Regions from separate parts of the Planococcus sp. TJ-301 genome, predicted to be linked through region 3. Evidence: predicted binding sites of a transcription regulator. Region 3 holds the regulator's gene; each other region holds the start of a gene.
The links. The regulator LexA, encoded in region 3, represses DNA repair genes until DNA is damaged. The targets are predictions, from matches to a motif close to CGAACATATGTTCG.

Region 1 (4,159 bases), 440 kb from region 3:
AGCAAAAACTGCAGCCATTCGGCGTTGCCGGCCATTTCACTCTCCAGCACACCGTAGGGAATGCGGATGACGGTCGTCGCGGTGACGGTTTCGAAGGTATTGATCAGCCGGCATTTCCGCACGTATTCGATATCCCCGACAAAATCGAAAGGGGATTTGAATGCTAAAATGAGCCGTTTGCCTTCAGGCGACAGCATCGAAATTTTCAACTTTCCTTCTGCCAGCAAATACAGCGCCCGGGCTTCTTCGCCTTGTGAAAAAAGCCGGCTGCCGCTTGCGAACGTTTCGAGCCGCATCGCCGCTTGGACGCGCTCCGGAAACATGGTGTCGAGCCCGAATTTCGCCAGATAACCTGCTATCACTTGTTTTTCCATCCTGTCACCCCCTTACCATTTCAAGACAATAACACCCGCAATCATCAGCGCAACGCCGAGGATCTGACTACGGCCGATATTCTTTTTCGGCATATCCAACCAGCCTTTTGTGTCGATCAGTACAGCGGTAATGAGCTGTGCAATCAAAAATAATCCGATCGTCAGTGTGACGCCCATGCGGTGGACCGCTGTCATATTGCTGAACAGCACGATTGCCGCTAACATCCCTCCGGATGCATAAAGCGGCGGCACCTGCGGCAAATTCCGGTACGAGCGATCTTTCAGCGCTAAGACAATTGCCAGTGCCAGGACGAATCCAGTGAACTGCGTCATCGTCGCTGCTTGCCATGTGCCGATTCCATTGCTGATGGCGGCGTTCGCAACACTTTGGAAGGTCAGGAAAAAACCGCCTGCCAATGCGAATAAAATGCCTTTCATGGCTTTCACGCTCCTTTTTTCTTTACTATAAAGCTTATCCGCAAAGCTCAAAAGGACATATGTCCCATTATTATTTCGCTCTTGCCGCCGTTTGTCCAGCCCAACTGGAAAAGAATGAAAAATTCTATTTGAAGATAGAATTTTCATTCAATTTTCACTTAAGGCTTGTAGAATGGAAAAAAGCGCGACGCCCGGCATCAAAAAAATGCTTATATGGACGCGCACAGCGGAAATCCAGACAAATGACGAGAGAAGCGGGGTTATAATATGGCAGACATCTACTTTGACGAACGCTACGGACGTTTATTCGAAAAAATTGAAGCAGGGCACTTTGAGGTGTTTGAATTTCTGCATGAGTCTGGTGCGATCCGGCATTCGTTCATCAAGCGTGAAATCCCCGTGCCGTTTTCTGGACGGCAATATTATGATCTCGTGACGCCATACGGCTACGGCGGTCCACAAATCCTGCATTGCGCAGCAGGCAAAAAGGCAGAACTGGTGCAGGCGTTTGAAGGAGCGTTTCAGCGTTATTGCGCCGACAACGATGTTGTCAGCGAATTCGTACGCTTCCATCCGGTGCTCCAAAATGCACAAGACTTCCTGGCGTGCTACGACGTCGTGTACTTGCGCGATACCGTGGGAACGAACCTGGAAGACGCCGAGGCGTCCATCGACTTGGAATTCTCCAAATCGACGCGCAAGAACATCCGCCAGGCGCTGAAGTCCGGCGTCGAATACCGGACAGTATTGAATCCGCAGGACCTCAGCGCGTTCAAACGCATTTATTACGCGACAATGGAACGCAATCAAGCCCATTCGTTTTACTATTTCGGCGATGATTATTTCGAAGACTTGATGGCATTGTTAGGCGGCAACGTGTTATTGGTTGAAGTGCTCTATGGCGGGCAAGTCATTGGCGCGGGGCTGAATTTCATTTACGGAAAACTGGCGCATACGCATTTATCTGGCACGCTTGCAGAGTTCAATCACCTGTCGGCCGCATCGGTGTTGAATTATGCGCTGGCTTTATGGGGAATCGAGCACGATGTGGCATTGATCCACGGCGGCGGAGGCCGGTCGAACAGCCCGGACGACAGCCTGTATCTATTCAAAAAGCAGTTCGGCCGACAAACCGCTTTTAAATTTTACACCGGCAGGAGAATATGGAACCGAGCGGTCTACCACGAATTATGTGGTCGGCTGGAGGCTGGAGGGGAACCGGAGTTTTTCCCGGCTTACCGCTCCGAAACGATCCGCACGCAAGAATTCGACCGGGTTTGAGCTTGCTGGTTTGCAGGATACTCAGTCACCTATTATAACTTCCTTAACACACTTGCAGGACACGGCTAAATCATGCCGTATCCTGTTTTTTTTGATGTCCATTTGCGGTTGTGATAAAAACCATGCGGTGTTTACGTTGCGGGCAAAACGGTTATTGATTAAGAACAAGTGTTCGTATATGCTGAAGATAATGGCAGCGAGCGATGAGGAAGAAGGGGTTCACATGTATGAAGAGATGGAGCGGCGGCCGATTATTTGCATTGATATGCGCAGCTTTTATGCGAGCTGTGCAGCAGTCGACCTCGGGCTGGATCCGATGACGGCGTGCATCGCGGTGATCGGCAACCAGGAACGGCGTGGCAGCGTGGTGCTTGCGGCGTCGCCGGTGTTGAAAAGGGATTTCGGGGTGCGCACGGGCACACGGTTGTTCGAGATTCCGGACGACCCGCGCATCCAAAAAATCGAGCCGAAGATGGGCTTTTTCCTGAAAGTGTCGATGGAAATCACCAAGCTTTTGGCGCAATATGTGCCGACGGAAGCGATCCATGTCTACAGCGTTGATGAAAGCTTCGTCAACCTCACCGGTACGGAAAAGTTATGGGGGACGCCGGAGACGCTTATTGCTCGCATTCAGGACGACATCATCCGGCAGTTTTCGCTGCCGTCGGCGATTGGCATGGGACCGAATATGCTGTTGGCGAAGCTGGCGCTCGACCTCGAAGCGAAAAAGACAGGCTTTGCGCATTGGACGTTCGAAGACGTAGAGGCGAAGCTCTGGCCAGTCGCGCCGCTCAGCAAGATGTGGGGCATCGGCTCGCGTATGGAAAATACATTGAACGGCATGGGCATCTTTTCGGTCGGCGATTTGGCGCGTGCGGAGCTTACGGAACTTGAAGACGTGTTCGGCATTGTCGGGAACCAACTCTACCATCATGCCTGGGGCATCGATTTGTCGGAACTCGGCGCGCCGCTCGTGGAAGGGCAGGTCAGTTATGGCAAAGGGCAGATTTTGTACCGCGATTACACGACAGTCGAAGAGATTTCCGCGGTGCTGCTGGAAATGGCGGAAGACGTGGCGATGCGCGCCCGCACCGCCGGCAAGGCCGGCCGCACGGTGACGCTCGCCGTCGGCTACAGCAAGCATGCGTTCGGCGGCGGCTTCAACCGGGCACTGACAATGGAAGAGGCGACGAACGACACGCTAAAATTGTATGGCGCGTGCCGGGCGCTGCTAGAGAAATTCTATATCGGGCGCCCGGTCCGCCGTTTGTCCATCACACTCGGCAAACTGGAAGACGAAACGTCGATGCAGCTGAGCTTATTCGAACAGCGCAAATGGCAGACACGGCGCTTAGGTGCTGCGATGGATCAGCTGCGCCAGAAATACGGATCAACAGCAGTGCTGCGCGCGGTTTCGTACACGGAAGCGGGCACTGCACGGGAACGCGCGAAGCTGATCGGCGGCCACAAGGCGGACGGCAATCTCTTTACGCCAGAAGGCTGATTTATTTCAAAAACCGAATTATTTTCTCCTCTTGCTGAATGATTTTTGCTAGAATGAAAAAGATTGAATACATACAATACATACATTACAGCAAGGGGAAAAGAACATGCGCGTATTTTTGGAGTTGGGCTGGTTTTTCAAGGAACGGAAAAAGCAATACGCTATTGGCATTTTCATGCTGCTGATTGTGGCATTCCTCGGTGTTCTGCCGCCGCGCATCATCGGTTTTATCGTCGATGAGATTAGCCGCGGCACCTTGACGGCAAGTTTTCTAGGAAAGTGGCTTGGTGTGCTCGCGGCAGCGGCGCTCGGCATGTACGTTCTGCGCTATGCTTGGAGGCTGATGATATTCGGTTCGGCGGTCATCCTGGCGCGTGATTTGCGCGAGAACTTGTTCCGCCATTTCACGCGGATGTCGCCTTCGTTCTACCAGAAGCGCCGCGTCGGAGATTTGATGGCGCACGCGACGAATGATTTGCAGGCGGTGCAGCTAACGGCCGGCGCAGGCGTATTGACGCTTGTCGATTCGATTGCGACAGGCGGCTTCGTCATTGCCGCCATG
Region 2 (4,159 bases), 1.1 Mb from region 3:
CGGCTGGATTCTGGAGCTCTTGAAGTGATTTTTACAGTAGATCTGTTCAATGAAGGCGTGGACATTCCGAAAGTGGATACGCTTCTTTTCATTCGGCCAACCGAATCACTGGCGGTCTATACCCAGCAGATCGGCCGCGGCCTGCGCATCTCGGAAGGGAAATCCCATTGCGTTATCATCGACTTTATAGGCAACTACCGTAACGCAGACTTGAAGCTTGCAGTTTTTGATCAAGGAGGAGAAGGCAAGGAAAACAAAGCCATCCATCCCTTGGTGCCGGCAATGTGCGGCTTCAACCTTGATCTGCAAGTAGTCAATCTGCTGGAAGAGATGCGCAAAAAGAGAGCGCCGCGCAAAGAATTGCTGGTTATGACTTATCACGAGCTGAAGAAAGAACTCGGCCGCCGTCCAACGTATTTGGAATTTCACTTGCAGGCCAATGCAACGTCTAAAACCGTCAAACAGGAGTTTGGCAGCTATTTCGGAATGCTGGCATATGCAGATGAGTTAACTCCCGATGAAGAGGGGATTTGGTATAAATACAAAAATTGGTTTTTGGAAGTTGAAAAAACCGGTATGAACAAAAGTTACAAAATGGTGCTGTTAAAATACATGCTTTCCCGGGGGCCGAGGGATTGGTTTAAGCCAGTTTCATCGATTGAAGCGGCCCCGTTCTTCCATTCATTCTTAATGGAAAAAGAATACCGCTTCAAAGCGGATTTCAGCGATACCAAAGGCAAAGGGCTACGCAACTACGATGAAAAGAAAATGGCATTCTTGATAGCCGATATGCCGATGACTAAATGGAGCGACAGTGCAAAAGAAAATTTGGTTGTTTTTAACGGTAAAGATTCTTTTTCTTTTAGCTTAGCACCTGTGAATGAAGAATTGGAATTACTCTATAACTGGACGGATGAAATAGTAGAGTATAGGCTACATGCTTATTTTGAGAGAAAAGCAAAGAATTTAATTCAGAGCAAAACAGCAAGGTTTTAAAGTTTTAGTCTATATTCAATAAAAGTAAAAAAACTGAGTTCTCTTTTGAGAGCCCAGTTTTTTATTTATAAACGAAGTTTAGATTAGTCTTCCCAAAGTTCTTCCATCAACTCTTCAATCTCTTTTCTTCTCTTCTCGGTTTCTTCTTTAAGGATAATCACCTGATCTCCGTTGATCTCGACAAAGTCGCCCGGTTCAGCTGATTCAGGGAAGATGCTCTTTTTGAAGTCTTGGGTAATCCCATCAATCTCCACTACTGCGATATCCTCTTCAAACCGATCGATGATTCCTTTTATCGGTTTCATCGTCATTTTACCGTCGCGACAGTTATTTTGGTTCCTGTCGAAGTGAAGATGATATTGCCCTTTTGATCGGTCCGATAAACAAGAGATTTGTAGGGCTTATATCGGTTCAACACTTCGGCAGTCGGATGGCCATAGGCATTCTTGCCGACACTGATAACCGCATATTTCGGTTTCACCATTTTGAGGAAATCTGCATTGGATGAGGTTTTCGCCCCATGATGTCCAACTTTAATAACATCTGCAAGAAGTGTCTGCTTGGCTTTTACCATGTCACTCTCCGAAGCTTTTTCCGCATCCCCTGTGAACAAAAACTTGTTCTGGTTGTATGTGACATGCAACACAGCGCTCCAGTTATTCAGATCGCTCTTGCCATATTCTCGGACCGGTCCTACGAATTTCGCGGTAACTGTCTTTAGTGGTAGCTTCACACCCACTTTTGCCGTTTTGATTGTTAGTTTCTCTGCCTTCACGGCTTTCAAGAAGTTGGCATAAGCATCAGTGGTATGCGCTACCTTAGGTGCGTAGACTGATTCCACCCGGTAAGCTTTCAAGACTTCATCCAAGCCACCTAAGTGATCGGCATCGGGATGCGTGGAGATCATGATTTCGATGTCGTCCACTTTCATTTTCTTCAGGTAGGCGATGACTTCATCGCCTTGCCCTTGGCGTCCACCGTCTATCAACACATCTTCTCCACCAGGCATCTTGATATAGGTAGCGTCTCCTTGCCCAACGTTGATGAAATGGACTTTCATTGTAGGCGTTGCTGCGATGGAAGGTGACGGTACGGAAACAATCCCAACCAAGAGAACCAGTGCCATAAAAATGCTCGTAATATTTTTCAACTAATCTCCTTCTTTCCTGTAAGTTATATATACCCTCATCATAAGTCATAGATGGTGTTTCAACAATATAATTCTTTAGACCGAATGAGAGTGGATTGTTCCCGGACATTTCGTGGTATAGAATAAGAACAAATGTTCTTGTTTTAAGGAGTGGTTGATATGAAAACAGAGGAATTGCCCGAACGCATCATTGCCTGCATCGATATGCGCAGTTTCTATGCCAGCTGTGCAGCCATCGAGGCCGGGTTAGATCCGATGGAGGCGTATATTGCAGTGGTAGGCAATCAGGAGCGTAAAGGCAGCGTTGTGCTGGCTGCTTCTCCCAGGATGAAAAAGGAATTCGGCGTCCGCACCGGAACGCGACTTTTCGAAATACCAGGTGATTCGCGGATTCGACTCTTGGAACCGAAGATGGAGTTTTTCCTCAAGGTGTCGATGGCGATTACGGAATTGCTGGGGAAGTTTGTTCCAACGGAGTGTATCCACGTCTACAGCGTAGATGAGAGTTTTATCGATTTTACCGATGTCCAAAAGTTATGGGGGAAGCCAGACGTTCTGATCACGCACATCCAGGATGCCATCATACGACAGTTCGGGTTGCCATCTGCCGTAGGTGTCGGGCCGAATATGCTGCTGGCGAAGCTTGCGCTTGATTTGGAAGCGAAGAAGACCGGCTTTGCCAAATGGGGCTACGACGACGTACCGAAAAAGCTCTGGCCGGTTACGCCTCTCAGCAAAATGTGGGGCATCGGTTCCCGGACCGAGTACAACCTGAACAACATGGGCATCTTCTCGGTCGGGGACCTTGCCTGCGCGGATGTGAGCCGGCTTGAAGCGCAGTTCGGCATCCTGGGCCACCAGCTTTATCAGCATGCTAACGGCATTGATCTGTCGGAACTCGGTGCTCCGCTTGTGGAAGGGCAAGTCAGCTATGGTAAGGGACAGATCCTCTACCGCGATTACATCGAAGTGGAAGACATCATGACGATCATTCTGGAAATGTGTGAGGCTGTGGCTATGCGGGCGCGCCAGGCGGGGCGGGCAGGGCGCACGATTCAGTTAGGCGTCGGCTACAGCAAGACGGCTTTCGGTGGTGGCTTTTCCCGTTCGCGTTCGATGGACGATGCGACGAATGAGACGATGCGAATCTACCGCGTATGCCAGGCGCTGTTCCATGAGCATTATATTGGCAAGCCGGTCCGTCAGATTTCGTTGTCCATCCACAATCTGGAAGAGGAGTCTTCCATGCAGCTAAGTTTGTTCGAGGACCGTAAATGGGAGAACCGGAAGCTGGGGGCAGCGATGGACAACATACGGAATCGTTACGGGTATGCAGCCATCTATCGGGCAGTGTCTGGCACGGAGGCGGGGACGGCGGTTGCCAGAACTAAATTGATTGGTGGGCATAAGAAATGAACGAAAAAAAGCCGAGCAAAGTTTGCTCAGATCTAAACAAAGAAGTGTATTTAAATTAGTGGAATTAAATATTTTAAATTTTATTATTAGCTTTTACAGATTTGTTAGCATTGAGATTTCCATAAGAATTCAATGCGTTTTCTTTAATAGATTCTTCAAAATAAAGTTCGTATAGCATGTCAGATAAACTAATCATTACGGAAGGTTTTCCATTTAAAAAGAAGTTAGCAATAGTATTCACTAAGGTATTGGTAACTAAAAAAATCCCTCCGACATTACTACTATTAATTGATTAAATTTTTAAACCAGTTAGTCAATATAGGTATCTCATCATTATAAACTGTAGCAATGACATTATTTCCATCTGTTATGATCAGGGAATCCAAAGGTACATTATTTGCCTCTACAACTTCAGATATTCCACTAGCCGGCCAGTTAGTTCCACACAAAAATGGTGGCTCTGCTCCAACTAAAAATCTTGAAGGGTCTTTTTCTAGCTGTGAAATCAACATATGGTTGAGATTATAACCTTCAAATTCATACACTTGATTATTTACTTCTGCGATAATTGTTAATTTATATATTGGGGTTCTAAAC
Region 3 (4,159 bases):
CATTGGCGAAAGTTTTTGATCTCGTCCAATTCAAGTCCGTAGCCGCTTAAATGCAATAAGCTGTATAAAAGCATCGAACCATGTCCCGCCGAAAGCACGAAACGGTCACGGTTGAACCAGTTCGGGTTTTTCGGGTTGTGGTTCATGTGTTTTGTCCATAATGTATAAGCCATAGGAGCTGCTCCCATTGGCAATCCCGGATGACCTGAGTTCGCTTTCTCAATCGCATCGATGGAAAGTGTACGTATAGTAGTTACTGCAAGCTGATCTGCATGGTTTGACATAAAAACATCCTCTCACTAACAATTTTAATCCTATTCTAGTGTAGTCAACAATAGGAAAGAATACAACTAGAAATGCGCCAAGAGCCAAGCGCTGAAGTCTGGACACAACAAAAAAAAGAACAAGTATTAATTTAAATACTTATTCTCTCGGATATTTTTGACCTTCTCCGGCGTTACATCGTTACCTTCCGGATCAATCACTTTTACGTTTTCAATTGTGCCGCGCATCGTTTGGCGGAAAGTTGCCAAATACTCCTGGCGCAATGCAGATTGTTCTTTTGCCTCTTCAATGGACAAGCCCACAGTCTTGGATTTTCGAGATAATTCGTTAATGCGTTTTATTTTATCTGGAGATAACATTAGAATCCCGCCTTTCTTCTATCATATCGTACAAAAGAAGCGGGATTTCTGCAATCTATTAGCCCTCTTTCATCTCGAGGAATTCTCTGTAGCGTCTGTGGACGGTTGCTTTGCTTGCCTGATAACCGAAGCCTTGCAGCGTTACCGCAATTTCATGGAACGTCAGCCCGTTCTGTTTCAGGCTGACAATCTGATCGATCGGCAAGTCTAAGCGCTCCCGTCCATCGGGGTTGCCCCTGCCTTTTAGATTGCGTTCAGGCTTGTAGCCATTTTCAACAGCGCGCTTCATGCCACGTTTGATTTTGGCATTATGTATTTTGCGCTGATATTCTTCAACAACCGCTAAAATCTCCAGGACCATGTCGTCCATATCATTTAATGCAATGGGACCTTGATCGGTCAATGTAAAAACCTCCACGCCATATTTTTTCATGACGTGAAGCAGCGCGATCCGAGCATGGCCACGGCCAAGACGGGTTTCATCCTGAATGAAAACCGCTGAAACTTTATCGGTTTTAATGACGTTGAGCATCTCCAAGAGCCCTTCCCGGTCCATTTCGTAGCCGCTGTGCTGATCTTTAAAGATGTCTGAAACAATGTATCCTTGCGCAAATGCGAATTTCAATAATTCTTCTTCCTGCCGTTCAAGTGAACTTTCCTGGGTGTCTTTCGTGGTGCTGACGCGGCAATAAATTAACGCAGACTTCTTCATTCTGCATCACCCGCCAGTTTGGTGGTTTCGTCTGGGGCGAATTTTAGTTGTTCGCTGGGGATTTTGATTGATTGTCCAGCAATGATCTTCGGAGTGCTTAAGCCATTCTCCTTCATGATTTCTTCAATCCACTCCTGATGGGGGGTATTGCCGCTGAATGACTCCGCAAGTGTCCACAAAGTATCGCCTTGTTCGACTTGCACTAGGCTCATTTGATCTTCCTGCGCGTTATGGGTGAAAACCGAATAGAATGAAAAAGATAGAATCAGAAGAAAGAGTACTGTCAGGTAAGAATTTTTTTGGATGAATGTCATAAGAACCGCCTCCTAAGAATGTGTGTTCGGAATGTATGTTCTTACTTTAATGCGAACAAGTGTTTTTGTCAACAAATAAATTCGAACCTATGTTTGCATTTCATATCCCAAGTTGGTATACTATTGATAGAAAACATGCTGAACTATTAAAAAGAGGTGAAACTGTTGAAAAAAGTATCGAAACGCCAAGAAGATATTTTGTCATTCATAAAAGACGAAGTCCGGGCCAAAGGCTACCCGCCTTCCGTCCGTGAAATTGGAGAGGCAGTTGGCTTGGCATCAAGCTCGACTGTCCATGGCCATCTTGCCCGCCTTGAAAGCAAAGGCTTGATCCGCCGCGACCCGACAAAACCGAGAGCAATTGAAATTATCAGCACTGATGATTCACTGGTTGAAAAAAGCCCGGTCCTTCATGTACCGCTTGTCGGTAAAGTAACGGCTGGCGTTCCGATCACGGCGATCGAGAATGTGGAAGAGTATTTCCCGCTTCCCCAGTCATACGGAACTGAGGACGACCATATTTTCATGCTGGAAATCATGGGAGAAAGTATGATCGAAGCTGGCATCCTGAATGGTGACTATGTCGTAGTGAAACAGCAGCAAACCGCTAACAATGGCGACATCGTGGTAGCTATGACCGCTGATGACGAAGCGACAGTCAAACGATTTTTCAAAGAAGACAATTATTTCCGCCTGCAGCCTGAAAATTCATCGATGGATCCAATCATCGTAGACCAGGTCTCCATCCTTGGAAAAGTGGTCGGAGTTTACCGCCAACTACATTAATCATGACACATAAAGACGCCGAGAGAATTTCTCTCGGCGCCTTTTTTAGTTTCCTACCTTTTGGGCAGACAAAATCAACATCAACGGAATGCGCTCCCGCCGTTCAAACTCTGCTGCGGATTCGAAATTTGTAGGGACCGGCTTTCCTTCCCTGAGGGCAGTTACAGCAAATCCGGCTTCTATTAGCGCTGTAAAGTAGGTTTCTGTCGTTCGGTGATGCTTGACGACTGTCTTGCTTATCCAGGGCTCACCGCGCTCGCCTTCCTTGAAATAATCATCGACCACCCAATCACCTCTGCGTTCGCCTTGCGCTTTACTCGCAAACGACGAAGTGGTCAATGGGTGCTGTACAGTGAAAATGAATTTACCGTCCAGCACCAATGCTTGATTGATTTCCTTGAACAAGTGTCTGATATCCGTCAAGTAATGGATGACAAACCGCGAGACAATCAAATCGTATTCTGAACCCTTTGCTTGAAACGATTCAAGGTCCGCTATATGTATCTTGCCACCCAGCTGTGCCGTTGCTCTACTTGCCAGCAATGCCATCTCCCTTGAGCCTTCTATTCCCGTATAGGATGCTGCTCCAGAGCCGAGCAGTTCATTGCCAAATTTACCGTCTCCACAACCGAGGTCCAAGATTGCTTTCCCTTCGACTTCACCCATTAGGTCACAGATAATCGGTTTCTCTATCGCGTTATTCGGGCTTTCCTTGCGCTCTCTCCGTTTCAAAAAACCCGCTAAAAAATCCTTATCGTCGTAAACACTCGATCCTTTAAATTCCACCTAGCCAGCTCCTCTTCTAATTTTAGGCATAAAAAAAGCATCCGTTAAAACGCGATGCTTCAGGCCTCATAATTCATAGACCATAATGTATTTTACTTGTGTGATAGTAATACGGTATAGGCGGTCGTTGTCCTGGTCCGTGATTTCAAACGTGCCGTGAGTCGGAATATTGCGCAATGCTGATTCTTTGTTTTCAGCATATACTGTCAGGACAATCGTATTGCCTTGGTCAAAATAGAATTCAACTTGGAAAGTTTTCATGCATCGGCCTCCTCTAAAGCAGAATGGTTTTTGCTTCTGTCTATCATACACCATTTGCGGGGCGAGTTGTCCATTCTTTTTGGAGTAAACGCTCTGGTAAATAGGGAAAACCCCGAATACGGACTCATAATGAGCCGAATTCGGGGTACCGGTATTCTGAAGATCGTATTCAATTTTTGCTTTCGACTTTTTGCTGTTGCGATATCCACCAATCGATATGCCTCACGTCAAAAAAGATTGTATTGGCATAGGACTGGCTATGTGGAATCTGCCTTTTTGCGATGCTCTCATTAATTTGTTCTTCAGTCCTCGGGCATCCTACAGAATCTAAATACTTCCGCAGGTCTTTAACCCCTTGAATTTTCGTCAAACTAATCACCCCCACAAAATCTTCTTACTTTCTAAGAAAATTCAGTATGGGCTATTAATCGTACTATGAATTCTTCTTAATGATACCACAGTCCTGGAAAAACTAAACTTCCAAAATCAAAAAACTTTTATTTACTGACCCAAGTGGATAAGAAGCTTGGAAAGTTTGCAAAAAAAAACACACCAGTGCAAGTGCGCTGGTGTGTTATATTTGCTTAATACATTTTCAAGTATTGCTCGCGCTCCCATGGGTGAACCGCAATGCGGAACATGTCCCACTCGATTTC

Region 1: a site for LexA is predicted at 2,255-2,268, ahead of AC4EHJ_RS02315 (Y-family DNA polymerase). Genes of this name have one in related genera too.
Region 2: a site for LexA is predicted at 2,272-2,285, ahead of AC4EHJ_RS09545 (Y-family DNA polymerase). Genes of this name have one in related genera too.

The regions. Positions count from the first base shown of each region.
Region 1 is NZ_JBZDOH010000001.1:450,940-455,098, forward strand. It holds gene AC4EHJ_RS02300 (Crp/Fnr family transcriptional regulator) at 1-374, opposite strand, end outside; gene AC4EHJ_RS02305 (DMT family transporter) at 387-812, opposite strand; gene AC4EHJ_RS02310 (GNAT family N-acetyltransferase) at 1,080-2,093, shown strand; gene AC4EHJ_RS02315 (Y-family DNA polymerase) at 2,317-3,597, shown strand; gene AC4EHJ_RS02320 (ABC transporter transmembrane domain-containing protein) at 3,704-4,159, shown strand, end outside.
Region 2 is NZ_JBZDOH010000001.1:1,955,764-1,959,922, reverse strand. It holds gene AC4EHJ_RS09560 (DEAD/DEAH box helicase family protein) at 1-996, shown strand, start outside; gene AC4EHJ_RS09555 (DUF3006 domain-containing protein) at 1,080-1,301, opposite strand; gene AC4EHJ_RS09550 (ComEC/Rec2 family competence protein) at 1,304-2,122, opposite strand; gene AC4EHJ_RS09545 (Y-family DNA polymerase) at 2,306-3,562, shown strand; gene AC4EHJ_RS09540 (hypothetical protein) at 3,847-4,159, opposite strand, start outside.
Region 3 is NZ_JBZDOH010000001.1:891,646-895,804, forward strand. It holds gene tkt (transketolase) at 1-284, opposite strand, end outside; gene AC4EHJ_RS04610 (DUF896 domain-containing protein) at 411-644, opposite strand; gene AC4EHJ_RS04615 (YneB family resolvase-like protein) at 703-1,356, opposite strand; gene yneA (cell division suppressor protein YneA) at 1,353-1,670, opposite strand; gene lexA (transcriptional repressor LexA) at 1,836-2,456, shown strand; gene AC4EHJ_RS04630 (class I SAM-dependent methyltransferase) at 2,502-3,242, opposite strand; gene AC4EHJ_RS04635 (hypothetical protein) at 3,309-3,503, opposite strand; gene AC4EHJ_RS04640 (hypothetical protein) at 3,673-3,873, opposite strand; gene glnA (type I glutamate--ammonia ligase) at 4,088-4,159, opposite strand, start outside.